One region of the Silvania sp. genome, then DNA from elsewhere that is predicted to be linked to it. Evidence: predicted binding sites of a transcription regulator. Region 1 holds the regulator's gene; each other region holds the start of a gene.
The links. Region 1 encodes sigma-54, which starts transcription at its own class of promoters, with help from an activator protein. Its sites were predicted from a motif close to GTTGGCACANNTTTCGCTNT; they were not measured.
Positions count from the first base shown of each region.

Region 2: the regulator sigma-54 is predicted to act here: its motif matches at 3,356-3,375, upstream of norV (anaerobic nitric oxide reductase flavorubredoxin).
Region 3: the regulator sigma-54 is predicted to act here: its motif matches at 3,864-3,883, upstream of glnK (P-II family nitrogen regulator).

Region 1 is NZ_JBOGBT010000002.1:935-11,042, reverse strand. Features, by position in the region: gene elbB (isoprenoid biosynthesis glyoxalase ElbB) at 109-762, shown strand; gene mtgA (monofunctional biosynthetic peptidoglycan transglycosylase) at 789-1,484, shown strand; gene npr (PTS phosphocarrier protein NPr) at 1,481-1,753, opposite strand; gene rapZ (RNase adapter RapZ) at 1,750-2,604, opposite strand; gene ptsN (PTS IIA-like nitrogen regulatory protein PtsN) at 2,650-3,141, opposite strand; gene hpf (ribosome hibernation promoting factor) at 3,224-3,511, opposite strand; gene rpoN (RNA polymerase factor sigma-54) at 3,534-4,967, opposite strand; gene lptB (LPS export ABC transporter ATP-binding protein) at 5,015-5,740, opposite strand; gene lptA (lipopolysaccharide ABC transporter substrate-binding protein LptA) at 5,747-6,301, opposite strand; gene lptC (LPS export ABC transporter periplasmic protein LptC) at 6,270-6,845, opposite strand; gene kdsC (3-deoxy-manno-octulosonate-8-phosphatase KdsC) at 6,842-7,408, opposite strand; gene kdsD (arabinose-5-phosphate isomerase KdsD) at 7,423-8,409, opposite strand; gene ACRDD5_RS00110 (calcium/sodium antiporter) at 8,423-9,400, opposite strand; gene mlaF (phospholipid ABC transporter ATP-binding protein MlaF) at 9,631-10,108, shown strand, end outside.
Region 2 is NZ_JBOGBT010000035.1:10,610-20,717, forward strand. Features, by position in the region: gene srlR (glucitol operon DNA-binding transcriptional repressor SrlR) at 1-759, shown strand, start outside; gene gutQ (arabinose-5-phosphate isomerase GutQ) at 752-1,717, shown strand; gene norR (nitric oxide reductase transcriptional regulator NorR) at 1,714-3,234, opposite strand; gene norV (anaerobic nitric oxide reductase flavorubredoxin) at 3,424-4,875, shown strand; gene norW (NADH:flavorubredoxin reductase NorW) at 4,872-6,005, shown strand; gene ACRDD5_RS06255 (LacI family DNA-binding transcriptional regulator) at 6,114-7,127, opposite strand; gene ascF (PTS cellobiose/arbutin/salicin transporter subunit IIBC) at 7,370-8,821, shown strand; gene ACRDD5_RS06265 (6-phospho-beta-glucosidase) at 8,841-10,108, shown strand, end outside.
Region 3 is NZ_JBOGBT010000063.1:10,778-20,885, forward strand. Features, by position in the region: gene ACRDD5_RS12145 (Lrp/AsnC family transcriptional regulator) at 1-158, shown strand, start outside; gene ACRDD5_RS12150 (SmdA family multidrug ABC transporter permease/ATP-binding protein) at 191-1,963, shown strand; gene ACRDD5_RS12155 (SmdB family multidrug efflux ABC transporter permease/ATP-binding protein) at 1,956-3,734, shown strand; gene glnK (P-II family nitrogen regulator) at 3,932-4,270, shown strand; gene amtB (ammonium transporter AmtB) at 4,304-5,590, shown strand; gene tesB (acyl-CoA thioesterase II) at 5,686-6,546, opposite strand; gene ACRDD5_RS12175 (YbaY family lipoprotein) at 6,755-7,324, shown strand; gene ACRDD5_RS12180 (MGMT family protein) at 7,354-7,665, opposite strand; RNA gene ffs (signal recognition particle sRNA small type) at 7,844-7,940, shown strand; gene ACRDD5_RS12190 (hypothetical protein) at 8,234-8,485, shown strand; gene ACRDD5_RS12195 (hypothetical protein) at 8,482-8,700, shown strand; gene ACRDD5_RS12200 (PLP-dependent aminotransferase family protein) at 8,840-10,108, opposite strand, start outside.

The sequences.
Region 1 (10,108 bases):
TAGCAAATCTTAAATAAGTTGTTACATGAATCAGTTAAATGTGTGAAGCATACCGTTTTAATCAGAATTATTAATGGGCGTGTAACATAGTTCAGAGGGATCGACAGGATGAAAAAAGTAGGCGTAATACTGAGCGGCTGCGGCGTTTACGATGGATCCGAAATCCACGAGGCGGTCCTGACGCTGCTGGCACTGGCACGCAGCGGGGCACAAGCCGTCTGCTTCGCACCGGATCGAACCCAGTCGGATGTCATTAATCACCTCACCGGCGAGCCAATGGCGGAAAGCCGGAACGTCTTGATCGAAGCGGCGCGGATCGCGCGCGGACAGATTCGTCCTCTTAACCAGGCCCGTGCAGATGAGCTGGATGCGCTGATTGTGCCGGGAGGCTTTGGTGCGGCAAAAAATCTCAGCGATTTTGCCCGCGAGGGCAGCGCCTGTCAGGTCGACAGCCATTTAAAAAGCCTGACGCAGCAGATGCATGCCGCAGGTAAACCGCTGGGCTTCATCTGTATTGCACCGGCAATGCTGCCGGCAATCTTTGATATTCCGCTGCGTCTGACCATCGGCACCGATATTGATACCGCCGAAGTGATCGAAGACATGGGCGGGGAGCATATCCCGTGCCCGGTGGAAGATATCGTGGTCGACGAGGACAACAAAATCGTCACCACCCCCGCCTATATGCTGGCGCAAGATATTGCCGAAGCTGCAGGTGGCATTGAGAAGCTGGTGGCTCGTGTGCTGGTGCTGGCTGAATGAGATTGAAACGCCCGCGAGCAGGCTGGATGAGACGGATGGTCGTGCGCATTTTGCTGATGCTGGCGGTCTTCTGGGGTGGCGGTATTGCCCTGTTTAGCTTTCTGCCGGTGCCCTTTTCGGCGGTGATGATTGAGCGCCAGCTGAGCCGCTGGCTGAGCGGGGATTTCAGCTATGTTGCCCATTCAGACTGGGTGAGTATGGATGAGATCTCCCCGTGGATGGGGCTCGCGGTCATTGCTGCAGAAGATCAGAAGTTTCCCGATCACTGGGGCTTTGACGTCGGCGCAATTGAAAAGGCCTTAGCGCATAACGAGCATAATGCGAGCCGGATCCGCGGGGCGTCGACGCTGTCTCAGCAGACGGCGAAAAATCTGTTTCTGTGGGATGGGCGCAGCTGGGTACGTAAGGGACTGGAGGCCGGGCTGACGCTGGGCATCGAAACGGTGTGGAGCAAAAAGCGCATCCTGACGGTGTACCTGAATATTGCGGAGTTTGGCGAGGGCATATTTGGCGTTGAAGCGGCATCACAGCGCTATTTTCGTAAACCGGCAAGTCGTCTGACGCCGTCAGAGGCCGCGCTGCTGGCGGCGGTGTTGCCCAATCCGATTCGCTTTAAGGCCGGTACGCCATCCGGCTACGTGCGCAGCCGTCAGGCGTGGATCATGCGCCAGATGCGCCAGCTAGGCGGAGAAGGGTATATGCAGGCGCATAACCTGCATTAGTCTTCATCAAACCCGGCGTTAAACAGCGCAATAACGGCAGCCAGCGCCTCTTCTTCCTGTGGGCCGGTAGCTTCAATTTCGATCTGGCGACCCTTGGCGGAATCCAGCATTAGCAAGGCAATCACGCTGTTGGCTTCCGCTTCGGTGCCTTCGTCGTTACGCAGCAGCACTTCCGCGTCAAAACCCTGCATCAGTTCAAACAGCTTCATCGCCGGGCGGGCATGCATGCCCAGCTTGTTGGTGATTTCAACGGTCTGCTTTACGGTCATGTTTTGCGTTTTTCCAGCGTACGATGACGAGACTGCACGTTTTTACCGCGTGAGCGGAAATAGTCAGCCAGTTGCTCAGCAATGTAAACCGAACGGTGCTTACCACCGGTACAGCCAATCGCCACCGTCAGATAGCTGCGATTGTTTGTCTCCAGCATGGGCAACCAAAGTTCAAGGTAGCTGCGCGTCTGATAGATAAAGTTATGCACTTCAGTATGTCGGTCGAGGAATGCGGCCACCGGCTTGTCGAGGCCGGTCATCGGACGCAGCTTAGGATCCCAGTGCGGGTTCGGCAAAAAGCGAACGTCAAATACATAGTCCGCATCGATAGGAATGCCGTGCTTAAAGCCAAATGACTCGAACACCATCGTCAGTTCACGCTCGCGTTTGCCCAGCAGGCGCGTACGCAGCATCTCTGCCAGCTCATGGACGGACATTTCCGAGGTATCGACGATCAGATCGGCCCGGGAGCGCAGCGGCTCCAGCAGATCGCTCTCCTGATCGATCGCGCTTTCCAGCGACAGATTTTTACTCGAGAGCGGATGCAGGCGACGGGTATCGCTGTAGCGGCGGATCAGCGTATTGCGATCGGCATCAAGGAACAGCAGCTGAGGTGAAAACGCCTCCGGCAGACTGCTCATCGCTTGCTCAAAGATTTCTGGCGATTCAGGCATGTTGCGCACGTCAATACTGACCGCGGCAGAAATCTGCCGTTCGGCCAGCGTCCGCGCCAGGTCGGGCAGCAGGACAACCGGCAGGTTATCCACGCAGTAAAAGCCCATATCTTCCAGTGCTCGCAGGGCCACTGACTTCCCTGAACCTGAACGACCACTGACGATCATCAGCACCATGTACCGTTTCTCCTCAGGACTGCAGATGTCAACGCCATCGCCCGATTACGCATCACCCTGATTGCCTTCTGTTTCCGTAATGATTTGATAGAGCTCTTCATCGCTTTGTGCCGCGCGCAGACGACGACAGATGGTCTTATCCGCCAGTCGTTTGGCCACCAGCGAGAGCGTGTGCAGATGCGTTTTTGTCTGGTCAGCGGGCACCAGTAGCGCAAACAGTAGATCGACCGGCTGGTTATCAATGGCATCGAACGCGATCGGCGTTTCAAGCTGCACAAACACGCCCACGGCACGCAGGGTATCTTCTTCCAGTTTGCCGTGTGGAATGGCGATGCCGTTGCCGATGCCGGTACTGCCCATTTTCTCGCGGGTCAGAATGGCTTCGAACACCACCTGCGATGGCAGGCCCAGCTGTTTTGCGGCCAGTTCACTGATGATCTCCAGCGCACGTTTTTTGCTCTGGCAGTGAACCGCACTGCGGGTACATTCCTGATTAAGGACGTTGCTCAGTTGTAGAGTGGAATCGTTATTCATCATAATTTCACCTAAGCGCTAACTGTACAAAGGGCCCGTTGTGTTTCACAACAGGCCGTCCTGCACCCGTTAACAGCCCGGACAATTAGTGTTGTTTCAGTTTATCTTTATGTTTGTTTAGCTGCCGGGCCAGCTTGTCAATCAAGCCGTCGATAGCCGCGTACATGTCCTGCCCTTCCGCACTGGCATGGATTTCACCCCCGTTGACGTGCAGGGTCGCATCCGAGATATGAGTCACTTTTTCCACTTTTAACACAATGTAGACCTGATTGATCCTCTCGAAATACTGTTCAAGCTTGGCGAATTTGGTGTTAAGAAAATCGCGCAAGGACTCTGTGATTTCGACGTTGTGTCCAGTGATGTTGAGCTGCATAGTGTCTTCCTTATCGGTTGTGTCAAACCAGTTGTTTACGCTGGTTAGACGGCGGAATGGATAAAGACTCTCGATACTTCGCAACAGTGCGGCGTGCGACCATGATACCTTGTTCGGACAGCATGGTGGTCAACTTACTGTCACTCAGTGGTTTCGCGGGGTTTTCCGCGGCGATCAACTTCTTCACCAGCGCCCGAATAGCCGTCGACGAGGCTTCGCCGCCGCCTTCGGTACTCACATGGCTGGAGAAAAAATACTTAAGCTCAAAAATACCGCGCGGGCTGTGCAGATACTTCTGCGTTGTCACGCGGGAAATCGTCGATTCATGCATTTCGACGGCCTGGGCGATATCGGCCAGCACCATCGGTTTCATATACTCATCACCCTGTTCAAAAAACGCCTGCTGCTGCTCAACGATGCAGCGGCTTACGCGCAGCAGCGTGTCATTGCGGCTCTCGAGGCTTTTAATCAGCCAGCGCGCCTCCTGGAGGTTGCTGCGAATGAACTGGTTATCGGAGTCGTTGCGCGTGCTGGTACACATTGACGCGTACTGCTGGTTGATTTGCAGACGCGGAATGCTGTCGGCGTTGAGCTCCACGGTCCATAGACCGTTGTGCTTGCGCACCAGCACGTCCGGAATGACGTACTCGGGTTCACCGGCCTGGATAGACTGACCTGGACGCGGATCAAGCGACTGGATCAGATTCACCGCTTCCTTCAGCACATCTTCTTTCAGCCGGGTAACGCGCATCAGCGAACGGAAGTCATGATTCGCCAGCAGATCCAGATGTTCGCTGATGATCAGGCGCGCCTCTTCAAGCCACGGCGTCTCTTTAGCGAACTGGGAAAGCTGGATAAGCAGGCAGTCACGTAAATCTTTGGCGGCGACACCGACCGGATCGAAACGCTGAATGCGCTTCAGTACCGCCTCAACCTCTTCAAGTTCAAGCTCATCATCGCCAATGCTCTCAAGAATGTCGTCCAGCGAGACGGTCAGATAGCCCGTCTCATCGACGGCATCGACTATCGAGGTGGCGATGGCACGATCGGTATCGGAAAACGGTGTCAGCTCCACCTGCCACATCAGGTAATCCTGAAGCGTCTGGGTGGTTTCACCCTGATAGACGGGGAGTTCATCGTCCTGGTAGTCTGCACGTGTGCCGGACGGTGTTCCGGCGGTGTAGATTTCATCCCAGCTGGCATCGAGCGGAAGCTCGTCAGGCATCTCTTTTTGCTCAAGGGCCTCAACCGTGTCGAGGGCCTCTTTGTCCTGAGGCTGCTGGGTTTCTATCTCTTCGTGAAGATCGGTTTGCTCGAGCAGGGGGTTACTGTCCAGTGCCTGCTGAAGTTCCTGCTGGAGTTCTAACGTCGACAGTTGCAACAGACGAATGGCCTGTTGTAACTGCGGTGTCATCGCCAGCTGTTGGCTGAGCCTTAATTGCAAACCTTGCTTCATGTTCAGAGCATTTTTCTCCGTTTACGCGAGACTAAACTTCTACCCTATCAGAGTCTGAAGTCTTCCCCAAGATACACGCGCTTAACATGCTCGTCTTCAAGGATCTGCTGCGGTGTACCGTGGGCAATAAGATGGCCCTGGCTGACGATATAAGCACGTTCACATACCGCCAGCGTTTCACGGACGTTGTGATCGGTGATGAGTACACCAAGGCCGCTGTCGCGCAGATGCTCGATAATGCGTTTAATGTCGATAACGGAAATGGGGTCAACGCCCGCGAAGGGTTCATCCAGCAGGATAAATTTCGGGTTGGCGGCCAGCGCGCGGGCAATTTCCACGCGGCGACGTTCACCTCCGGAAAGCGCCTGACCGAGGCTGTTGCGCAGATGCTCGATATGGAACTCTTCCATCAGCTCATTGGCGCGATCGTTGCGCTGTTCCGCAGACAGGTCGTCACGGATCTGCAGGACCGCCATCAGGTTGTCGAACACGCTCAGGCGTCGGAAAATCGAGGCTTCCTGCGGCAAATAACCGATGCCACGGCGCGCACGCGCGTGAAGGGGCAGCAAGCTGATGTCTTCATCATCAATAATGATGTTACCCGCATCGCGCGGCACAATCCCGACCACCATGTAAAAGGTGGTGGTTTTACCCGCACCGTTAGGACCCAACAGGCCGACAATTTCGCCGGAGTTGACGGTCAGACTGACATCTTCCACTACGCGGCGGCCTTTGTAGGCTTTGGCGAGATTCTTTGCAGTTAATGTTGCCATAACGAATTAGTTACTCTTTTTCTGTGCCGGAGCCTGATTGTTGTTTTTGTCCTGCAACTGCGATGGAACAAGTACGGTCGTGACACGCTTGCCCTTTTCGCTAAAGGCCTGCATTTTTTGCTCTTTCACCAGGTAGGTGATTTTGTCGCCTTTAATATTGCTGTCGAGCTGCTCCAGGAACGCATTCCCGGTCAGGACGACGAAATCCTTCGCCAGTTCGTAGTGCATCTGCGAAGCGCGGCCTTTGACGGGCTTACCGTTATCCTGCATCTGATAGAAGGTGGCCGGGTTACCATAGCCATCAATGACCTCTTTCCCGTCTTCGCCGCCTGGACGGGTGACAACAACCTTGTCGGCGTTGATTTTGATGGTACCCTGGGTCACCACGACATTGCCGGTAAAGGTCACTATATTACCCTGCATATCGAGTGACTGTGTGTCGGACTCGATATGGATCGGCTGCTCGGTATCACCCGTTACAGCAAGCGCGGGCAGGCTGACGGCCAGCAGCGCGCTGGCGATGATAAAATTAAGGCTGAGTTTGTTTGTTTTGAATTTCATAAGAGGTTCTAACCTTTTCAATCAGCTCTGCGTTCTTGCTGCGTAAGTTCCCGCGCATTCTCAGACCGCTGGAATTAAATGTGGTGCCATATAACGTAACCAGATCCTGCGACGTCACATCCTGAGTCACAAGGTTAATCTGAGCGTTATCGGTGGTGATTTTGCGCAGCTGTGAGTCAGCGGTCAGCGCATTCACTTCAACATGACCATACAGATAAAGCATACGGTCATTCGTCAGTTTTGCCCGGTCTGATTTAATCGACCATGTCGGAATTTTATTGGCATCAAAGGTGGTCATCACCGGTTGGGTAAACCACGACACACCCTGTTCGGAAAAATACTCAACGTGCTGAGCGATAAGGCGGTAGTTCAGGGCGCCTTCCGGGCTGTAAACCACCGTATCGCTGTGATCGCTTTTATAAGTTGGGTCGTTGGTGTTCACCGTCGGCGCTTGCGCGTCGTCCCGGTCAGCGAGGTTTACGCCAATCAGTACAAGTGCGACAAGCGAAAGCAGAATAATCACCCAACGTCTGGATTTACTCATATCGATTGCCCTTTGGCCTCATCAAGCTTACCTTGCGCCAGCAACAACAGGTCGCACACTTCCCGGACTGCGCCGCGGCCGCCGTCAATGCGGGTGACATAGTCAGCACGCGGGATCAATAGCGGATGGGCATCGGCAACGGCGATGCTTAGACCCACTTCTGCCATTACTGGCCAGTCAATTAGGTCATCGCCAACATAAGCGACATTTTCCGGGGCGATAGCCAGTTTACCAACTAAGTCCCTGAAAGCGACCATCTTATCGGATTGTCCCTGGTAAAGATGGGTAATACCCAGCGTCTCGCAGCGATCTTCTACTAGTTTAGCCTTACGCCCGGTAATAATGGCAACTTCTATGCCAGAAGTGAGCGCGCAGCGAATACCATAGCCGTCGCGCACGTTGAAGGCCTTCAGCTCTTCACCATTATTACCCATATAAATCAAACCGTCGGACAGAACACCATCCACATCCAGAATCAACAGGCGAATGTTTTCTGCCTGCGCCATCATCTGCGTACTGACCGGGCCATAACAGGTTGCAAGGGATGCACCCGCATTACTCATTGTCTTATCCTTCATTACACTACGCCTGCGCGCAGCAGATCATGCATATGTACCACACCCAGCAACTGGTCGCCATCGGCAACCATAACGGAGGTGATGTGGCGGGACTGCATCAGGTTTAACACTTCGACGGCCAGCAGGCCGGAACGCACCCGGATGCCGCCAGTGGTCATCACGTCGGCGATACCCAGCTTGCGGACATCGACACCCATATCGAAAACGCGGCGTAAGTCCCCGTCGGTGAAGATACCTTCAATCTTCATCTGGTCGTCGCAAATGACTGTCATACCCAGATTCTTACGGGTGATCTCCAGCAGGGCATCACGCAGCGAGGCGGTTTTACTGACGTGCGGGATTTCGTCACCTGTGTGCATGATGTCGTTAACCCGCAGCAGCAGTTTACGCCCCAGCGCACCGCCCGGATGGGAGAGGGCGAAATCTTCGGCGGTAAAGCCGCGTGCTTCCAACAGGGCGACGGCCAGCGCATCGCCCATGACCAGCGCTGCAGTGGTGCTGGAAGTCGGCGCCAGGCCCAACGGGCAGGCTTCTTTTGGCACTTTGACGCACAGATGAATATCTGCGGCGCGCGCCATGCTGCTCTCCGGACGGCTGGTAATACAGATGAGGGGAACGTGAAGCCGCTTAAGCACCGGGATCAGCGCCAGCACTTCGTTGGATTCGCCGGAGTTGGATAACGCAATCACGATATCCTGAGCACTGACCATACCCAGGTCGCCGTGCGCCGCTTCGCCAGGATGGACGAAAAACGCGGTGGTGCCGGTGCTGGCAAAAGTGGCCGCCATTTTCCGCCCAATATGCCCGGATTTGCCCATTCCCATCACCACGACTTTGCCGGTGCAGTGAAACAGCGCCTCACATGCCGAACTAAAATCCTGATTAATGTATTGATCTAACTGCGCCAGACCTTCACGTTCAATCTCCAGAACCTGTTTTCCTGCTTTCTGAAAGTCAAAACCCGGCTGCAATTCTATTTGCGACATAATGCGTTTCCGTTTACCCAGAGAGAAGAGGCGAGAGCCAGTAAAGCATCGCCATCCATACGATAAATCCCACCGTCAGCAGCGCGCCCACGCCCTGACCAATCTGTTGCTTGCGCTGCCAGCAGAGCAGGGCGAAGATTGTGCTAACCACCACCATCACGCCGTAATCGCGGCTAAACGCAAGCGGGTTAAAAGCGCCTGGGGCTATCAGGGCTGGCAGGCCAAGCACGATCACAATATTGAAAATATTCGAGCCGATAATATTGCCAATCGCGATGTCATCCTCGCCTTTACGTGCTCCGGCGATGGCGGTGGCCAGCTCAGGCAGGCTGGTACCAATGGCAATCACCGTCAGGCCGATGGTTAACTCGCTCATAGCAAAGTAGTTCGCCAGAACCGTCGCGTTATCAACTATCATTTGCGTGGCCATCGGCATGATGATCAGTGCGACGCCCAGCCACAGTAATGCGACGGGTAAATTGCCTTCCCGCGGGAGCTCGGCAACCTGCTCCTGGGTTAAGGTGTCCTGGCCTTGTTTTTCAGCCGTTCTGGCAAGTTTTACAATGTAAAACAGCCAGATGATCGCCAGCGCCAGCAGAAATAAACCGTCGCTGAACGTTAACTGCCCGTCGTACAGCACGCAGCCTGCCAGCAGGCTGACAATTAACATTAGCGGCAATTCACGGCGCAGAACATCAGAATGCACGCGAAATGGATGCAGCAGCGCGGCAAGGCCCAGAATCAACAAAATGTTGACGATATTGGAGCCAATAGCGGTGCCGACAGCGAGATCCACCTGATCGTGCAGCGAGGCTGCAACGGAGACGATGATCTCCGGCAGGGAGGTGCCGATGCTGACCACCGTCATCCCAATAATCAGGGGGGGAATACCAAACAGACGACACAGAATTGATGCGGAGAACACCAGACGATCGGCACTGTAGACTACCAAAAGTAAACCAATTATTAACAGTGCCGTTGCTAAAAGCATCAAAAGTCCTTTCTTCAGGTATACTCGCCGGTCCACGGAGAAAAATTTCTCTGGCGCTGCATACAGTCTGTAGACGTAACGAATTCCTAATTTTGACTTTATGCGCCGTAAAAGTAAAACAAATGCCAGCTTTCGCTAACCTCAGTGGGTAATATTCTGTAAAAATGTTGGGTTTGCGGCTGAACTAAGCCTCATGGTGATCCTGCACCAGCAATAGAAAGGAAATGTACATGAGCCTGAATGGGGCGAATATTGTCGATGTCCGTGGCGTCAGCTTCACGCGCAGTAACCGGGTCATTTTTGACAACATCTCTTTGACTGTGCCTCGCGGTAAGATTACCGCCATTATGGGGCCCTCAGGTATTGGTAAAACCACCTTGTTGCGCCTGATTGGCGGCCAGATCCCCCCGGCAAGCGGAGAGATCCACTTCGACGGTGAGAATGTCCCGACTATGTCGCGCTCTCGCCTGTATACCGTGCGTAAACGCATGAGTATGCTGTTCCAGTCTGGTGCCCTTTTTACCGATCTGAACGTCTTTGATAACGTGGCCTATCCACTGCGTGAGCATACGCGTCTGCCTGCAGAACTGTTGAAAAGCACGGTAATGATGAAGCTCGAGGCGGTGGGGTTACGCGGTGCAGCAAAACTGATGCCTTCAGAGCTCTCAGGCGGGATGGCGCGGCGTGCAGCGCTGGCACGCGCCATTG
Region 2 (10,108 bases), on a different contig from region 1:
CGGCAGGCGGCCATTCTTGAGCATCTGCAAAAGCAGGGAAAGTGCTCAGTCGAGGATCTGGCCCACCACTTTGATACCACCGGTACCACCATCCGCAAGGATCTGGTGATCCTGGAAAACGCCGGAACGGTGATCCGAACCTATGGCGGCGTGGTGCTGAATAAAGACGAAGCCGATCCGCCGATCGACCACAAAACGCTGATCAATACCCAGCAGAAAGCGCTGATCGCCGATGCCGCAGTGAAGTTTATCCATGACGGTGATTCCATCATTCTCGATGCGGGCAGCACGGTGCTGCAGATGGTGCCGATGCTGAGTCGCTTTAATAACATCACGGTGATGACCAACAGCCTGCACATCGTCAACGCGCTGGCGGAATTCGACAACGAACAAACTCTTCTGATGCCCGGCGGCACCTTCCGCAAAAAATCGGCATCGTTTCACGGCCAGCTGGCAGAAAACGCCTTCGACCATTTCAGCTTTGACCGCCTGTTTATGGGCACCGACGGCATCGATCTCAACGCGGGCGTCACCACCTTCAACGAAGTCTTCAGCGTCAGCAAAGCCATGTGCAATGCCGCCCGGGAGGTGATCCTGATGGCAGACTCGTCGAAGTTTGGCCGCAAAAGCCCTAATATTGTCTGTGCCCTTGAAAGCGTCGATACGCTGATCACCGACGCAGGTATCGATCCGGCGTTCAAGAAAGCGCTGGAAGAGAAAGGAATCAACGTGATCGTAACCGGAGAGAGAGATGAGTGATTTTCTGATCAACGCAGGTCGTCAAACCCTGATGCTGGAACTGCAGGAAGCCAGCCGCCTGCCGGAAAGGCTGGGTGATGATTTTGTTCTGGCCGCCAACACCATCATTCAGTGTGAAGGCAAAGTGATTGTCGCGGGCATTGGTAAATCCGGCCATATCGGCAAGAAGATTGCCGCAACGCTTGCCAGCACCGGCACCCCGGCCTTTTTTGTCCATCCGGCGGAAGCGCTGCACGGCGACCTGGGGATGATTGAAAGCCGCGACGTGCTGCTGTTTATCTCCTACTCCGGTTCGGCGAAAGAGCTGGATCTTATCCTCCCGCGCCTGCAGGAAAAATCGGTCGCGCTGCTGGCGATGACCGGCAAATCCCGCTCGCCGCTGGCGCTGGCTGCCAAAGCGACACTGGATATTTCAGTCGAACGCGAAGCCTGCCCGATGCACCTGGCGCCGACCTCCAGCACCGTCAATACGCTGATGATGGGCGATGCGCTGGCAATGGCAGTAATGCAGGCCCGGGGCTTTAACGAAGAAGATTTTGCCCGCTCCCATCCGGCCGGGGCGCTGGGCGCGCGTCTGCTGAATAAAGTGCATCACCTGATGCGCACCGATGACGCCATCCCGCAGGTGAAGCTGAATACCAGCGTAATGGACGCAATGCTGGAGCTGAGCCGTACCGGGCTGGGGCTGGTGGCGGTCTGCGATGAACACCATCAGGTCAAAGGGGTGTTCACCGACGGCGACCTGCGTCGCTGGCTGGTGGGCGGCGGTAAACTGGAGATCGCCGTCAGCGACGCCATGACCCGCGGCGGCCTGACCCTGAATGCCGACAGCCGCGCGATAGAAGCCAAAGAGCTGCTGATGAAGCGCAAAATTACCGCCGCTCCGGTGGTGGATGACAATGGCTGCCTGTGCGGGGCCATTAACCTGCAGGATTTCTACCAGGCAGGCATCATTTAAGGCTTCAGCCCCAGACGTTTTGCCAGCCGGTGCAGGTTGGCGACGTCTGTCTCCAGCGCCCTTGCGCTCGCTGCCCAGCTGCGGCTGTTCTGCTCCAGCGCCCGGCTGATCATCTGGCGCTGAAAATCTTCCGTGGCATCACGCAGGTTCCGATTCGTCACCTGCGGTTCTGGCATTTCCGACATCGTCGCAGGCGTACTCTCATCATGCAGGGAAAAATGGCGGGCGTGGATCACCACTTCATCGCCCGACCTCGCGGCCCGCGCCAGTACCACGGCGCGGTGGATCGCATGCTCCAGCTCGCGCACGTTGCCGGGCCAGCCGTAGCTCATCAGATGGGTGCGGGCACCAGGGCTGAGTACCACCCGGGATAAGCCCATCCGTAACCGGCACTGCTCGCAGAAAAAGCCCGCCAGCAGCACCACATCCTCGCCCCGCTCGCGCAGCGCCGGTACCGAAAGCGGAAACACGCTCAGGCGGTGGAACAGGTCAGCACGGAAATTCCCGGCCAGCACCTCTTCACGCAGATCGCGGTTAGTGGCCGCCAGCACCCGGACGTCAACCCGCAGGCTGCGGTCGTCGCCCACCCGCTGGATATCGCCATACTGCAGCACGCGCAGCAGCTTGGCCTGCAGCGCCAGCGACAGCTCGCCAATCTCGTCGAGGAACAGCGTGCCGTTGTCAGCCATTTCAAACTTGCCGCTGCGGTTGCTGATCGCCCCGGTAAACGCCCCTTTGACGTGACCGAACAGTTCGCTCTCGGCGACGCTCTCCGGCAGCGCGGCACAGTTCAGATAGACCAGTGGATTCACGCCGCGCGGCGAGGCCTCGTGGATGGATTTCGCCACCAGCTCTTTACCGGTGCCGGTTTCCCCTTCGATCAGTACGTTAAGATCGGAGGCGGCGACTATCTCAATCTCCTTCTTCAACTGCATGATGCCCGGTGACAGGCCGATCATCTCAGTGTGCGCCACCTGCTCAAACGCCGTCGGGCTGGCGGGGAGGCTGTTCTGGCTCTCCAGCTGCTCAATCAGCAATGCATTGTTCAGCGCCCCGGCAGCCAGCGCCGCAATCAGCCGCAGCTCTTCGTCGCTGAAGGTGTCGAACTGATCCGGCGACATGCCGTCGAGGGTCAGCGCGCCAATAAGATGTTGCCCGGCAAACAGCGGCAGGCCGATACAGGCATGCACTTTCAGGCTCTCCTGGCCGGGAATGAGTCCGTCATAGGGGTCGGGCAGATCGCTGTCGGCAGGAAAGCGAACCACATCCCCGGCGCGGGCGATGGTCTCCAGTCGGGGATGTCCCTCAAGGGTAAATCGCCGCCCGAGAACATCCTGCGCCAGCCCGTCTATAGCCAGCGGAATAAACTGCCGCCCTTCATAACGCAGCAGCGCCGATGCATCGCAATCCAGCACATGGCGCAGGGTCGAGATCAGGCGCTGAAAACGATCCTGATGGCCGATACCGCTCTGCAACTCAATGGCGATCCCCGCCAGCACTTCAACTGAAAAACTCATTTTCGCCTCGCTGTCATTCTGACAATGCATCTTGTCATATTGACTATATCAATGACAGTCAAATTGACTACCCATTAAGCGTTATTATTTTTAAAAACAATAAAAATCAATCACTTAAAAAGTTGGCACGCAAGCTGCAATAAGAAAAATATCTTTATCCCCATTCGCTTAATTATTTTCGAGGTTGCTATGTCTATTCTGGTTAAAAACAATATTCATTGGGTCGGTCAACGTGACTGGGAAGTACGTGATTTCCACGGAACTGAATATAAAACCCTGCGCGGCAGCAGCTACAATAGCTACCTCATTCGTGAAGAGAAAAACGTGCTGATCGACACCGTCGATCATAAATTCAGCCGTGAATTCGTGCAGAACCTGCGCAGCGAAATCGACCTGGCCGATATCGATTACATCATCATTAACCACGCCGAAGAAGATCACGCCGGTGCGCTGACCGAACTGATGTCCTGCATCCCGGACACCCCAATTTACTGCACCGCTAACGCTATCGACTCCATCAATGGTCATCACCATCACCCGGAGTGGAATTTCAACATCGTGAAAACCGGTGACGCCCTGGATATCGGTAACGGCAAACAGCTGATCTTCGTTGAAACCCCAATGCTGCACTGGCCTGACAGCATGATGACCTACATGACCGGCGACGCGGTGCTGTTCAGTAACGACGCCTTCGGTCAGCACTACTGCGACGAACGTCTGTTCAATGACGAAGTGGATCAGACTGAGCTGTTCGAACAGTGCCAGCGTTACTACGCCAACATCCTGACCCCGTTCAGCCGTCTGGTCACGCCAAAAATTACTGAAATCCTCGGCTTTAACCTGCCGGTGGATATGATTGCCACCTCCCACGGTGTGGTATGGCGCGAGAACCCAACCCAGATCGTTGAAATGTATCTGAAATGGGCCGCTGACTATCAGGAAGATCGCATCACCGTCTTCTACGACACCATGTCCAACAATACCCGCATGATGGCCGACGCCATTGCTCAGGGCATCAACGAAGTGGATCCCAACGTGGCGGTGAAAATCTTCAACGTGGCGCGCAGCGATAAGAACGAGGTCCTGACTAACGTCTTCCGCTCTAAAGGCGTGCTGGTGGGAACCTCCACCATGAACAACGTGATGATGCCAAAAATTGCGGGCCTGGTTGAAGAGATGACCGGTTTGCGCTTTCGCAACAAACGCGCCAGCGCATTCGGCTCCCACGGCTGGAGCGGCGGTGCGGTAGACCGTCTGTCCACCCGTTTGCAGGATGCCGGTTTTGAGATGTCCCTGAGCCTGAAAGCGAAATGGCGCCCGGATATCGACGCGCTGGAAATCTGCCGTCAGCACGGCCGTGACATTGCACGTCAGTGGGCACTCGCTCCGCTGCCAGCAGCGACCACCACTGCCTCGGCTCAACAGCAGGACGAGTGCGCCTGTGCCGCAGCGGCCGCTGCGGATCTCGGCCCTTGCATGCAGTGCAGCGTCTGCCAGTGGATCTACGATCCGGCGGTTGGCGAGCCAATGCAGGATGTACAGCCAGGCACTCCGTGGAGCCAGGTGCCAGACAACTTCCTGTGCCCTGAATGCTCCCTGGGTAAAGACGTCTTCGACGAACTGGCATCGGAGGCAAAATGAACCACGGCATCGTGATTATCGGCTCGGGCTTTGCCGCTCGCCAGCTGGTGAAAAACATTCGTAAACAGGATGCAAACGTCCCGCTGACGCTGATCGCCGCCGACAGCATGGACGAGTACAGCAAGCCAGACTTGAGCCACGTCATCAGTCAGAGTCAGCGTGCCGACGACCTCACCCGCCAGACGGCGGGGGAGTTTGCCGAGGAGTACAACCTGCGCCTGTTCCCTTACAGCTGGGTAACGGAAATCGACGCCGCCGCCCATGTGGTGAAAGCAAAAGACACCCAGTGGTCATATGACAAACTGGTGCTGGCAACCGGCGCAGCGGCCTTTGTTCCGCCGGTCGAAGGCCGCGAGCTGATGCTCACCCTGAACAGCCAGACCGAGTACCGCGCCTGCGAAACCACCCTGCGCGATGCGCGGCGGGTGATGATTGTCGGCGGGGGTCTGATCGGCACCGAGCTGGCGATGGATTTCTGCCGGGCCGGGAAAGCCGTTACCCTGGTTGACCATGCTGCCAGCATCCTGTCTGCGCTTATGCCAGCCGAAGTAAGCAGTCGCTTACAACATCGGCTGACCGATATGGGCGTGCACCTGCAGCTGAAATCCCAGCTGCACAGCCTGACCCAAACCGGGAACGGGATTTGCGCCATGTTGGATCGCGACCGCTGCATCGAAGTGGATGCGGTGATTGCCGCCACCGGGCTGCGGGCCGAAACCGTGCTGGCCCGGCGTGCGGGTGCAGAGGTAAACCGTGGCGTGAAGGTCGACAGCTATCTGCAGACCACGCAGCCGGATATCTATGCCCTGGGAGATTGCGCCGAAATTAACGGTCAGGTGTTGCCATTCCTGCAACCGATTCAACTCAGCGCCATGTACCTGGCAAAGAACCTGCTCGGCGGCAGCGCGCCGTTGAAACTGCCCGCGATGCTGGTGAAGGTGAAAACGCCGGAACTGCCTCTGCATCTGGCGGGTGAAACCCAGCGCAAAGATTTGACCTGGCAGATCGCCATTGAGCCGCAGGGTATGGTGGCAAAAGGCGCCGATGCCGAAGGCAACCTGCGCGCCTTTGTGGTCAGTGAAGATCGCATGAAGGAGGCTTTCGCCCTGCTGAAATCATTACCTGTTTAACCCTCAAGCTCGATCACTCTTTTGTTGTATGCCTGTCCGATTTTGCCTTTCGCAGCCCCGATGTCCCGGGGCTTTTTTATGCCGGACACCGGCGGTCACGCCGTAAGATCAGCGATGCGGGCCGGGCATCACCGAATCACGCAGGATCAGCTCCCCGTCAAAGGTCTGCCGGAAAGTAAAGTCCCCGCCATCGAGCATAAAGATCACCCGGCTGATGGTCTCTTTCACCATCTCGGTGACCGGCACCCGCACGCTTGAGAGCGCTGGGATCACGTATGGCGCCATCGCGATATCATCGAACCCGGCCACCGACACCTCGCCAGGTACGGCCACTCCGCTTTCATGCAGCTGCTTAATGGCGCCAATCGCCATGTCGTCGTTACTGGCCACCAGCGCCGTAAAGGTCTCGTCGCGCGCCAGCAGTTCCGTCACCCCTGCAGCGCCGCTGGCCGGGGTCCATTTGCCTTCGACAATCAGCGATTCACGCAGCGGGATCCGCTCTGCAGCAAGCGCGTCTTTATAGCCGGAGAGACGCTCAATCCCGGTAGGTGAATCGAGTGAGCCGGTAATAAACGCAATATCCCGATGGCCCTGCCCGATTAACTGCGCCACCGCCGCCTGGCTGGAGGCTTTATGATCCGACCAGACGCAGTGGCTGCTGTGCTTGCGCAAGCGTCGGTTCAGCACCAGCACCGGCTGCTCGTGCTTGTCGATGATCTCGTCCATCTCATCGACGCTGAGAAAACGCGGGTAGATGATGATCGCATCGCAGCGCATATCCAGCAGATACTGAATCGCTTCACGCTCTTCACTGGCGCTGTGCTTGCCGTCGGCGAGGATCAGCTGCCGCCCTTTTTCTTCGGTCATTCTGGCTGCGTGGAACAGCAACTCGCTGAAATAGACCCCGTGATAGAGGGTGTTGGTCACCACCAGCCCGAGGGTTTGCGTGCGCCTGGTCGCCAGATTGCGCGCCAGTAAATTCGGGCGATAGCCGCTCTCCTCAATCGCCTGAAATACCCTGTCTTTTGTCTCCTGGCTCACGTAGCCATTGCCCGAAAGCACCCGGGAAACCGTCGCCTTCGAGACCCCTGCCCGCTTCGCCACTTCCAGCATCGTGGTCATAATCTGTTCCGTCTGAAACCAATGAGCGGCAGTGTACTGCACCCCGTGAAAATTGTCGCAGCGCGAATACTGCGCTTTGTCGCGCGTTAGGTGATCGTCATCACGATTATAAAAAATGACCAAAATGTGATCTTGTTTGATCATGAGAAACTCTTCATGATTTTGTGGAACCGGTTTCCTATATAAGTTTCATCGCCCACCTGATGAAGACGTACCTTACTGATAAAACAGGATATAACCCGATGGCCAAAAATTATGCTGCGCTGGCAGATGCCGTTGTCAGCGCGCTCGGCGGCAAAGACAACATCGTCGCTGTCACCCACTGTATGACCCGACTGCGCTTTGTGGCGAAGGACGAGAGCCTGATCGACAGCGCCACGTTGAAAAGCATCAGCGGCGTGCTGGGCGTGGTGCGTAACGACAACCAGTGCCAGGTGATCATCGGGAATACCGTTTCCCAGGCGTACCGCGAAGTGGTGAACCTGCTGCCTGCCGACCTGCAACCTGCCGTGCCGCAGGGGCCACAAAAGATGACGTTTAAACGCGTGGGCGCAGGGATCCTTGATGCCCTGATCGGCACCATGTCCCCGCTGATCCCGGCGATCATCGGTGGTTCAATGGTCAAACTACTGGCGATGATCCTTGAGATGACCGGCGTGCTGACCAAAGGCGAACCGACGCTGACCATTCTGACGGTAATCGGCGACGGGGCGTTCTTCTTCCTGCCACTGATGGTGGCTGCGTCTGCCGCAGTGAAATTCAAAACCAACATGTCGCTGGCGATTGCCATTGCGGGCGTGCTGGTGCATCCGAGCTTTATCGAGCTGATGGCCAAAGCGGCGCAGGGCGAGCATGTTGAGTTCGCCTTTATCCCGGTGACGGCGGTGAAATACACCTACACGGTGATCCCGGCGCTGGTGATGACCTGGTGCCTGTCGTATATCGAACGCTGGGTAGATAAGATCACCCCGGCGGTGACTAAAAACTTCCTCAAGCCAATGCTGATCGTGCTGATCGCCGCCCCACTCGCCATTGTGTTGATCGGACCGCTGGGGATCTGGATCGGTAGTGCTATCTCCGCGCTGGTTTACACCATTCACGACTATCTGGGCTGGCTGTCCGTCGCCATCATGGGCGCACTGTGGCCGCTGCTGGTGATGACCGGGATGCACCGCGTGTTTACCCCAACTATCATTCAGACCATTGCCGAAACCGGCAAAGAAGGGATGGTCATGCCATCTGAAATCGGTGCCAACCTGTCGCTCGGCGGTTCATCGCTGGCGGTCGCCTGGAAAACCAAAAACCCGGAACTGCGCCAGACCGCGCTGGCGGCGGCAGCTTCCGCCATCATGGCGGGGATCTCGGAACCGGCGCTGTACGGCGTGGCGGTACGTCTGAAACGCCCATTAATTGCGAGCCTGATCAGCGGCTTTATCTGCGGCGCGGTCGCCGGGATCGCCGGTCTTGCCAGCCACTCGATGGCGGCACCGGGCCTGTTTACCAGCGTGCAGTTCTTCGACCCGGCCAATCCGATGACCATCGTCTGGGTGTTTGGGGTGATGGCGCTGGCGGTGGTGCTCTCCTTCGTGCTGACCCTGATGCTGGGCTTTGAAGATATCCCGGTTGAAGATGAAGCCGAGAAAGCGCGGGCGCTTCAAACCGCGCCGGTCCAGACCACAGAAGCACGCGCATAATTTGACTAGCGAGGTAAGAATGTCTGTTTTTCCACAAGGATTTTTATGGGGCGGCGCACTGGCCGCCAACCAGAGTGAAGGTGCGTACCGTGAAGGCGGCAAGGGCCTGACCACCGTCGACATGATCCCCCATGGCGCTAACCGCCTGGCGGTAAAAGTCGGTAAGGAAAAACGCTTTGCGCTGCGTGAGGACGAGTTTTATCCGAGCCACGACGCGATTGATTTTTACCATCGCTATAAAGAAGACATCGCCTTAATGGCCGAGATGGGCTTCACGGTGTTTCGCACCTCGATTGCCTGGAGCCGTCTCTATCCGAATGGCGACGAGCCGCTACCAAATAAAGACGGGATTGCGTTCTATCGCGCGGTCTTTGAGGAGTGCAAAAAGTACAACATCGAGCCGCTGGTCACGCTGTGTCACTTCGACGTGCCGATGCACCTGGTGACCGAGTATGGCTCCTGGCGCAACCGCAAGATGATCGACTTCTTTGCCCGCTATGCACGCACCTGCTTCGAAGAATTTAACGGGCTGGTGAAGTACTGGCTGACCTTCAACGAAATCAACATCATGCTGCACAGCCCGTTCTCCGGTGCCGGGCTGGTGTTTGAAGAAGGCGAAAACGAAGATCAGGTGAAGTATCAGGCGGCGCACCATGAACTGGTGGCCAGCGCACTGGCGACAAAAATCGCCCATGAGGTCAACCCGGAAAACCAGGTTGGCTGCATGCTGGCGGGCGGTAATTTCTACCCTTACTCCTGCAAACCGGAAGACGTGTGGATGGCGCTGGAGAAAGATCGCGAGAACCTGTTCTTTATCGACGTGCAGGCACGCGGCAGTTACCCGGCCTACTCTGCCCGCGTATTCCGCGAAAAAGGGGTGGTGATTGTTAAGGATCCGGGCGATGACCAGCTTCTGAAAAACACCGTCGATTTCGTGTCGTTCAGCTATTACGCCTCGCGCTGCGCCTCGGCAGACATGAATGCCAACAACACCAGCGCGGCCAACATCGTCAAATCCCTGCGTAACCCGCATATCGAGGTGAGCGAATGGGGCTGGGGCATCGATCCACTGGGCCTGCGCATCACCATGAACATGATGTACGACCGCTACCAGAAGCCGCTTTTCCTGGTGGAAAACGGACTGGGAGCGAAGGACGACATCGACGCCAACGGCGAGATTAACGACGACTATCGCATCAGCTATCTGCGCGAGCACATCCGCGCGATGGGCGATGCGATTGAAGACGGTGTTCCGCTGATGGGCTATACCAGCTGGGGCTGTATCGA
Region 3 (10,108 bases), on a different contig from region 1:
GCGAATACGACTACCTGATGCGCGTTCAGGTGGCGGACATGAAACGCTATGATGACTTCTATAAACGGCTGGTGAACAGCGTGCCCGGTCTGTCGAATGTCACCTCCAGCTTCGCGATGGAACAGATAAAATACACCACCGCCTTACCTATTGAATAACTGCCGGATTACAATCCTCAGGAATAGACCGCGTGCGATTATTTGCTCAGTTAAGCTGGTACTTTCGCCGGGAGTGGCAACGCTACCTCGGCGCAGTGGCCCTGCTTATTATCATTGCCATTTTGCAGCTCATCCCGCCAAAAGTGGTGGGCTACGTCGTGGATGGCGTGACCGAACAGCACTACACCACCGCACGGGTGATGATGTGGATTGGCACGCTTGTGCTGACCGCCATCGTCGTCTATCTGCTGCGCTACGTCTGGCGCGTGCTGCTGTTTGGTGCCTCCTATCAGCTTGCGGTAGAACTGCGGGAAGATTTTTATCGTCAGCTTAGCCGCCAGCACCCGGAATTTTATCTGCGCCACCGAACCGGCGATCTTATAGCCCGCGCCACCAATGACGTTGACCGGGTAGTGTTTGCCGCTGGGGAAGGGGTGCTGACGCTGGTGGATTCGCTGGTGATGGGCTGTGCGGTGCTGATCGTGATGTCCACCCAAATCAGCTGGCAGCTGACGCTGCTGGCCCTGCTGCCGATGCCGCTGATGGCGCTGGCGATCAAACGCTATGGCGATCAATTGCATCAGCGCTTCAAGCTGGCGCAGGCGGCGTTTTCATCCCTGAACGATCGAACCCAGGAAAGCCTGACCAGCATCCGGATGATCAAAGCTTTTGGCCTGGAAGATCGCCAGTCGGCGCTGTTTGCCGCCGATGCTGCTGATACCGGCGCCAAAAACCTGCGCGTGGCCCGCATCGATGCCCGCTTTGATCCCACTATTTATATCGCCATCGGCACCGCCAACCTGCTGGCGATTGGCGGTGGCAGCTGGATGGTGATTAACGGCTCCCTGACGCTCGGGCAGCTGACCAGCTTTGCCATGTATCTGGGGCTGATGATCTGGCCGATGCTGGCTCTGGCCTGGATGTTTAACATTGTTGAGCGCGGGAGCGCCGCTTACAGCCGCATACGCGCCATGCTTGCCGAAGCGCCGGTAGTGAATGACGGCAGCGAAACGGTGCCGGAAGGGCGCGGCGAGCTGAACGTGGCTATTCGCGCGTTCGCCTATCCGCACAGCGAACAACCTACGCTCGAAAACCTGCACTTTACGCTGCAGCCGGGGCAAATGCTGGGCATCTGCGGCCCGACGGGCGCCGGGAAAAGCACCGTGCTGTCGCTTATCCAGCGCCATTTTGATATCGATCAGGGTGAGATCCGCTTCCACGATATCCCGCTCACGCAGCTGCAGTTAGACAGCTGGCGCAGCCGTCTGGCAGTGGTCAGCCAGACGCCATTCCTGTTCTCGGATACCGTCGGCAACAACATTGCGCTGGGTTGCCCGCAGGCGACCCGGGAAGAGATCGAGCACGTGGCCCGCCTCGCCAGCGTGCATGAAGACATCCTGCGCCTGCCGCAGGGTTATGAAACCGAGGTCGGGGAGCGGGGCGTGATGCTCTCCGGCGGGCAGAAACAGCGTATTTCCATCGCCCGCGCGTTGCTGCTGAATGCCGAAATCCTGCTGCTGGACGATGCGCTCTCTGCTGTGGACGGACGTACCGAACATCAGATCCTGCACAATTTGCGCCAGTGGGGAGAAGGGCGTACGGTGATCATCAGCGCGCATCGGCTGTCGGCCCTGACCGAAGCCAATGAAATTCTGGTGATGCAGCACGGGCACATTGCCCAGCGCGGCGAGCATGAACAGCTGGCTGAACAGCCAGGATGGTATCGCGATATGTATCGCTATCAGCAACTGGAAGCGGCCCTCGATGACGCGCCGGAAATCAACGAGGAGGCCGCCGATGCGTAGTTTTTCCCAGCTGTGGCCAACCCTTAAGCGCCTGCTGGCCTACGGTTCGCCGTGGCGCAAACCGCTGTCGCTGGCGGTGGTGCTGCTGTGGGTCGCCGCGATTGCCGAAGTGAGCGGTCCGCTGCTGATCAGCTACTTTATCGACAATATGGTGGCCAAAAGCTATTTGCCGCTGGGGCTTGTCGTCGGGCTGGCGGTCGCTTATATCGGCTTGCAGCTGCTGGCGGCCGGGCTGCATTACGTCCAGTCGCTGCTGTTTAACCAGGCCGCCGTCGGGGTGGTGCAACAGCTGCGAACCGACGTGATGGATGCCGCGCTTCGCCAGCCGCTGAGTGAATTTGACACTCAGCCGGTCGGGCAAATTATCTCCCGCGTCACCAACGATACGGAAGTGATCCGCGATCTGTACGTCACGGTGGTGGCGACGGTGCTGCGCAGTGCGGCGCTGGTGGGGGCCATGCTGGTGGCGATGTTCAGTCTCGAGTGGCGAATGGCGCTGGTGGCGATGGCGATCTTCCCGGCGGTAATGATCGTGATGATCATCTATCAGCGTTACAGCACTCCGATTGTGCGGCGTATGCGCGCCTATCTGGCGGATATCAACGATGGCTTTAACGAAGTCATCAACGGTATGAGCGTCATTCAGCAGTTCCGTCAGCAGGCGCGATTTGGCGAGCGAATGGGTGAGGCCAGCCGGTCGCACTATATGGCCCGCATGCAGACGCTGCGGCTGGACGGTTTTTTACTGCGCCCGCTGTTAAGCCTGTTCTCTGCACTGGTGCTGTGCGGCTTGCTGATGCAGTTTGGCTTCGCCGCAGGCGGGACCATTGAGGTTGGCGTGCTGTATGCCTTTATTAGCTATCTGGGGCGGCTTAATGAACCGCTGATCGAGCTGACCACCCAGCAGTCGATGTTGCAGCAGGCAGTGGTCGCCGGTGAGCGCGTCTTTGAGCTGATGGACCGACCGCGTCAGGCCTACGGGAATGATAATCGCGACCTGCAAAGCGGCACTATCGAGTTTGAGAATGTCTCCTTTGCCTATCGCGAGGATCGGCTGGTGCTGCAGGATATCAACCTGACGGTGCCGTCGCGCAGTTTTGTCGCACTGGTCGGGCATACCGGCAGCGGGAAGAGCACCCTCGCGAGCCTGCTGATGGGTTACTACCCGCTGACCGAAGGCGAAATTCGTCTGGACGGTCGCCCGCTGGAGACCCTGAGTCACGCTACGCTGCGTAAAGGGGTGGCGATGGTGCAGCAGGATCCGGTGGTACTGGCCGATACCTTCTTTGCCAACGTCACCCTGGGCCGCCCGTTTACGGAGGAGCAGGTGTGGGAAGTGCTGGAAAAAGTCCAGTTGGCGGCGCTGGCACGCGGCCTGCACGACGGCATTCACACCCGACTGGGCGAGCAGGGTAATAATTTGTCGGTCGGGCAAAAGCAGCTTCTGGCGCTGGCTCGCGTCCTGATTGACACCCCGCAGGTGCTTATCCTCGACGAAGCAACGGCCAGCATCGACTCCGGTACCGAACAAGCCATCCAGCAGGCGCTGGCGGCGGTGCGCGAGCACACCACGCTGGTCGTCATAGCCCATCGCCTGTCGACAATTGTAGAGGCGGATACCATTCTGGTGCTTCATCGCGGGCAAGCGGTTGAGCGCGGCACCCACAAGCAACTGCTTGAGGCGAAAGGCCGTTACTGGCAGATGTATCAGCTGCAGTTGGCAGGTGAAGAGCTGGCCGCCAGTGTGCGGGAGGAGTCGCTCAGCGCCTGATGCACTAAAAACAGGCAACTTACCGGCCGCTGAAACGGTTGGTGCAAAAATGAAACGCATCATGCACTGTCATGGTGCGTTTTTTTTCGCCAGTTATTCGCGACGCCTCGTATTCCCGCTCTTTTCACTTTTGGCACACCGCTTGCAATACCTGATCTGTTCGCAAGCCAATACCGAATTCTGACTGGAGGGGATATATGAAGCTGGTTACCGTGGTAATCAAACCATTCAAACTTGAAGACGTGCGTGAAGCGCTGTCTTCCATGGGTATTCAGGGTCTGACCGTCACCGAAGTGAAAGGCTTTGGTCGACAGAAGGGGCATGCGGAGCTGTATCGCGGCGCCGAATACAGCGTCAACTTCCTGCCAAAAGTGAAGATTGACGTGGCGATTGCCGACGATCAGCTGGATGAAGTTATCGACGTGATTAGTAAAGCAGCCTACACCGGCAAAATTGGCGACGGCAAAATTTTCGTTGCTGAGCTGCAACGCGTTATTCGCATTCGTACGGGTGAAGCCGACGAAGCGGCACTGTAAAACACCTGGCACACAGTGATAGGGATCAAAAAGATGAACACAACAACACTTAAAGCAGGTCTGGGGTCTCTGGCACTGCTGCCAGGACTGGCAATGGCTGCCCCTGCGGTGGCCGACAAAGCCGACAACGCCTTTATGATGATTTGCACCGCGCTGGTGCTGTTTATGACTATTCCGGGGATTGCGCTGTTTTACGGCGGCCTGATCCGCGGCAAAAACGTCCTCTCCATGCTCACCCAGGTGACCGTGACCTTTGCGCTGGTCTGCGTGCTGTGGGTGGTCTACGGTTACTCGCTGGCCTTCGGTGAAGGCAATGCCTTCTTCGGCAGCTTTAACTGGGCAATGCTGAAAAATATCGAACTGACCGCCGTGATGGGTAGCTTCTATCAGTACATTCACGTGGCGTTCCAGGGCTCCTTCGCCTGTATCACCGTCGGGCTGATTGTCGGCGCGCTGGCGGAACGTATTCGTTTCTCCGCGGTGCTGATCTTCGTGGTGGTATGGATGACGCTCTCCTATGTGCCGGTGGCGCATATGGTCTGGGGTGGTGGTCTGCTGGCCGCACACGGTGCGCTGGACTTTGCAGGCGGTACCGTTGTTCACATCAACGCTGCGGTGGCGGGCCTGGTGGGTGCTTACCTGATTGGCAAACGCGTCGGTTTTGGCAAAGAAGCCTTCAAACCGCACAACCTGCCGATGGTCTTTACCGGTACCGCGATCCTCTACTTCGGCTGGTTTGGCTTTAACGCCGGTTCCGCAAGTGCCGCTAACGAAATCGCTGCGCTGGCATTCGTGAACACCGTCGTGGCGACCGCAGGTGCAATCCTCGCGTGGATCTTCGGTGAGTGGACCGTGCGCGGTAAACCTTCCCTGCTGGGTGCCTGTTCTGGTGCGATTGCCGGTCTGGTCGGTATCACCCCAGCCTGTGGCTTTGTGGGTGTCGGCGGGGCGTTGATCATCGGTCTGGTGGCGGGTCTGGCGGGTCTGTGGGGCGTAACCGCACTGAAACGTGTACTGCGCGTTGATGACCCTTGTGATGTGTTTGGTGTGCACGGCGTATGCGGCATCATCGGCTGCATCATGACCGGTATCTTCGCCTCAACGTCGCTGGGCGGCGTGGGTTACGCAGAAGGTGTCAGCATGGGTCATCAGGTTCTGGTCCAGCTGGAAAGTATCGCTATCACGGTAGTCTGGTCGGGTGTGGTCGCCTTTATCGGCTACAAACTGGCGGACATGACGGTGGGTCTGCGTGTTCCGGAAGAGCAGGAACGCGAAGGTCTGGACGTCAACAGCCACGGCGAGAACGCGTACAACGCTTAAGTAAAAGCAAACGGCAACCTGAAGGTTGCCGTTTTCTTCTTTGCACCCTCTCCCTGTGGGAGAGGACCGGGGTGAGGGCATCAGACCGCATGCTTTTATCCCCGGTTACGCATTACCCCTTCCTGCACCGTCGATGCCACCAGCACACCCTCCTGGGTATAGAACTCACCGCGAACAAATCCGCGCGCGCTCGACGCCGAGGTACTCTCCACGCTGTACAGCAGCCATTCGTTCATATTGAACGGACGGTGGAACCACATGGAATGGTCGATGGTCGCCACCTGCATGCCTTTTTCAAGGAAACCGACCCCGTGCGGCTGCAGGGCAACCGGCAGGAAGTTGAAGTCCGAGGCATAGCCGAGCAAGTACTGATGGACGCGGAAGTCTTCCGGAACCGTGCCGTTTGCGCGGATCCACACCTGACGTGCGGGCTCAGCAGGGTGCCCCTTCATCGGGTTATGGAACTCAACCGGGCGGATCTCCAGCGGTTTATCGCAGAGAAACTTCTCTTTAAGCTGCGGGGGCAGGAGGTGCGACAGCGCGCGGGCGATGTCGGTTTCTGAACGCAGGTCGTCCGGCGCTGGCGCAGGCGGCATGCTTTTCTGATGCTCATATCCCGGCTCTGGCGCCTGGAAAGAGGCGGTCATATAGAAAATCGGTTTGCCGTTCTGGATGGCGGCAACGCGACGGGCGCTGAAGCTGTTGCCATCGCGCAGGACTTCAACGTCATACACGATCGGTTTTTGGCTGTCACCGGGGCGCAAGAAGTAGCTGTGAAACGAATGCACCAGACGGTCTTCCGGTACCGTCTCTTTGGCGGCATAAAGGGCCTGGCCTACAACCTGGCCGCCAAAAACCTGGCGCAGACCCAAATCTTCGCTTTGTCCCCGAAAGAGTCCTTCTTCAATTTTTTCCAGGTTTAATAATGTCAGCAGATTGCCTAGTGCTTGACTCATAGTCGTCCTCAATGAATACGCCGTGGCGAAAGATAGGCAGAGTATAACGCAGAATAGCAAGTGGTCCGATGGGTGCAATAATCTGAATAACGAGGCGATTCCAGGCATAAATAATTGCTATGTGCCACACTTACTTTCGTTATCTTTATGTTAGCCACTCATCTGGCGGTATCGATCCCGCTGGTGCATTGATGATAAGGAGAACTCAATGAAACTCGTGCACATGTTAAGTGGTTTAGCGGTAGCGGTTGCTCTTTCTGCCTGTGCGGATAAAAGTGCAGACATTCAGACGCCAGCGCCAAACCCTAACACTTCTGCCGCGACGACGGCGCCCGTTATTCAGCAGCCAAATGTTTCAGGTACGATCTGGATCCGTCAGAAAGTGGCATTGCCACCGGATGCGGTATTAACCGTGACCTTATCTGACGCTTCGCTGGCGGATTCCCCGTCAAAAGTGCTGGCGCAGAGCGCGACGCGTACTGAAGGTAAGCAAGCCCCGTTTAAATTTGAACTGCCGTTTAACCCGGCAGATGTCCAGCCTAACGCGCGTATCCTGCTGAGTGCGGCGATCAGCGTAAACGACAAGGTTGTGCTGATGACCGATATCGTGAAGCCGGTCATTAATCAGGGCGGTACGAAAACCGATCTGGTGCTGGTGCCCGTTCAGCAGACTGAGCTCCCGCTTCAGCCATCCGGCGGAGCCGTCAATACGGTTCCTTCGACCTCACCAACCCAGGTTAATCCGTCTTCGTCAACGCCTGCCCCGACCCAGCTTTAACTCGTACGCCCCTCATTGTGAGGGGCGGTTCAATAGCGCCAGCGGTAGCGCAGCAAATCTATCTGCCCACTCCCCGAAACCTGCACCCCTTCAGACAGCAGCGCCTGACGCTGGCGCTGGAGATCCGGGCCGGTTAAGGAAATGGCACCGCTGCGGTTAACCACCCGATGCCAGGGGAGGGTGCTGCCTTCCGGCAGACGTTTTAGTACGCCTCCGACCTGTCGCGCCGCACGCGGTGAACCCGCAAGACGTGCAACCTCGCCGTAAGTGGTCACCGTGCCTTCGGGGATAGAGGCCACTATCTGCCAGACTCGCTGAGGAAAAGTATCGTGCTGGTCCATTTTTACTCCTGTGTGGAGCCTAAGAATAAGGATTACCTGACCAGATGGGAAGAAAGCGCGCACTCTGTAAACGTTTTGGGTAATAAACCATCACCCGGACGCGGTTAACTTGCATTTGCTATCCTGTACAGTGATAATGCGCCAGCGCGTTGGTTAACAACGCTCTCAATGGGGGCTCTGTTGGTTCTCCCGCAACGCTACTCTGTTTACCAGGTCAGATCCGGAAGGAAGCAGCCAAGGCAGACGACGTGTGTGCCGGGATGTAGCTGGCAGGGCCCCCACCCATTTCTGGGTATCAATCATCAAGACGCGCCAGGCGTCGCCATCCAGTCTCTCCCCCTTAAACGCAATAGCCCTGATAAACATACGTATATTTTATCTTTTCATCCCTGCCTTTTTATTTTCGCGATTGTCATCATACTGAAATATGGCTGTCATTATTTTGTCATAAATGTTGTGCAGTGTGAGTGTGACATTTTTATGATATATAAGCAGAGAATATATATCTGGATAATAATGTTAACTTCGTGTATTAAATTAAGAAATTATTGCCAGGGATGTGAAAAACATGACGACTGCGGTCCTGAACGTAAAGATTGACGAAGCGTTAAAAGAAAGACTTCGTCATTATGCTGAAGTAAACAATGAGAATTTAAGCGTTACCACAGAGAAACTGCTGTTACTGGCATTCGCGGCAGCAGAAGAGGCGGGAGTAACGGAAGAAGATATCGATAATCAGCACACGGAAGAAGAGAACGTAACCCCATTTACTCCTAAAGAAATCAAAGCATTACGTAAAATTCTGAAGAAGAGAAAATGAAACAACATCAGCAAACCACCGCCAGTGACTACTCAGAAGCCTGCCTGCTTCTGCGCTCTGGCTATGTCAAACATGTCCGCCTTGGCTGGGATGTTGGCAGTGATGAGTTCTTTCGAATTGCGTCTGACTGGTGTGATACCGGCGCAAAAATAAAGAAAGAAGGCGATAATTTTGTTATTTCGCTCAAAGGTTTTCCTATTCCTGCTCAGCACTGATCGCCCGCTGCTGAAAATGTCTGACTGTAATCATTACAGTCAGACGTTTTTAACATCCTGCTCCCCGTCATTTGTGCAATTGCTCACTCTTTCTTGTAATAAATATCAGCATTGCAGTCACCTTTGTTAAGCGCAGAGATTAAACCAGCATTTGCTTTAATGATTGCTCGCTTTTATTGATGCCCAGCCACAGCGGTTTAAGCCGCAGCAGCGCACTCTCCAGCTCGGCAGGTTCGAGTGAAAAAGGCATCCGCAGATAGCGATCAAAGGCCCCGGAAAGACCAAAGCGCGTACCGGTCCCCAGATGAATACCGGCAGCCTCTGCACGCGCGGCCAGCTGGGTAGCCAGCATATCCGGCAGTTCAATCCAGAATGAAAGACCGCCCTGCGGCATCTGAAAGCGCCAGTCCGGAAAATGTTCCCTGAGCAGCGCCGCACAGCGATCGCGCCGCTCACGCAGCATCAGCCGTCGGGCGGGTAAAAATGTGTCGCTGTTGTCGATAAGCCACAGAGTTGCCAGCTGTTCCAGCAGAGGGGAGCCCAGATCGAGCGTATCGCGGGTCTGGGCAAGGGTGGCGATAGTCCGTGCCGGAGCGCGAATCCATCCCAGACGCAGACCGCCCCAGAAGCTTTTTCCCGCCGAACCCAGGGTGATAACCGTGCCGTTCGGGCAGAAGGCCGCCAGCGGCGGCGGTGGGGGGGCATCGAACCACAGATCGACCATGGTTTCATCCACCACCAGCGTGGTGCGTGACCGGGCGGCAACCGCCGTAATGGCCTGGCGGGTGCTCACATCCATGCAGCGTCCCGTGGGGTTGTGAAAATCGGGCATCAGGTACGCCAGGCGCGGCGCAGTCTGGGCGAGGATGGCGGCAAAGCCGTCACTGTCCCAGCCGGTCTGCGGCAGCGACACGCCGACCGGTCGGCACGAGGCCCCCTGGATGGCGGCGATCGCCAGCGGATAGGTAGGGTGATCCACCACCACCCGGTCACCCGGACCGGTGAGCATGCGCAGCACCAGCGCCAGCCCGCTGACGGCACCGTTCACTACCATCACTTCTTCTGCCCGGGTGGGCAAACCGCGTGCCGTATAGCGTGCAGCGATGGCCTCGCGCAGGGCCAGGAGCCCCAGCTGATCGTAGCCGGTTTGCGTCAGATGCTGCGTAATGGCGGTCAGCGCGTGGGTATACGCCTGATGGATCTCCGGCCCGGCACCCAGCGCGGCGGTAGAAAGATCCAGCGCCGCGCTGGCATGGGCGCGGGTAGGGAGCGTCCGTGTGTCGGGCAGGATCACCCGCGATCCGCTTCCGTGTCGGCTTTCAAGATAACCTTCATCCCGCAGGTGCGCGAGGGCGCTGCTGATGGTGGTCCGGCTGACGTCCAGAGTTAAGGCCAGCTCGCGCTCGCC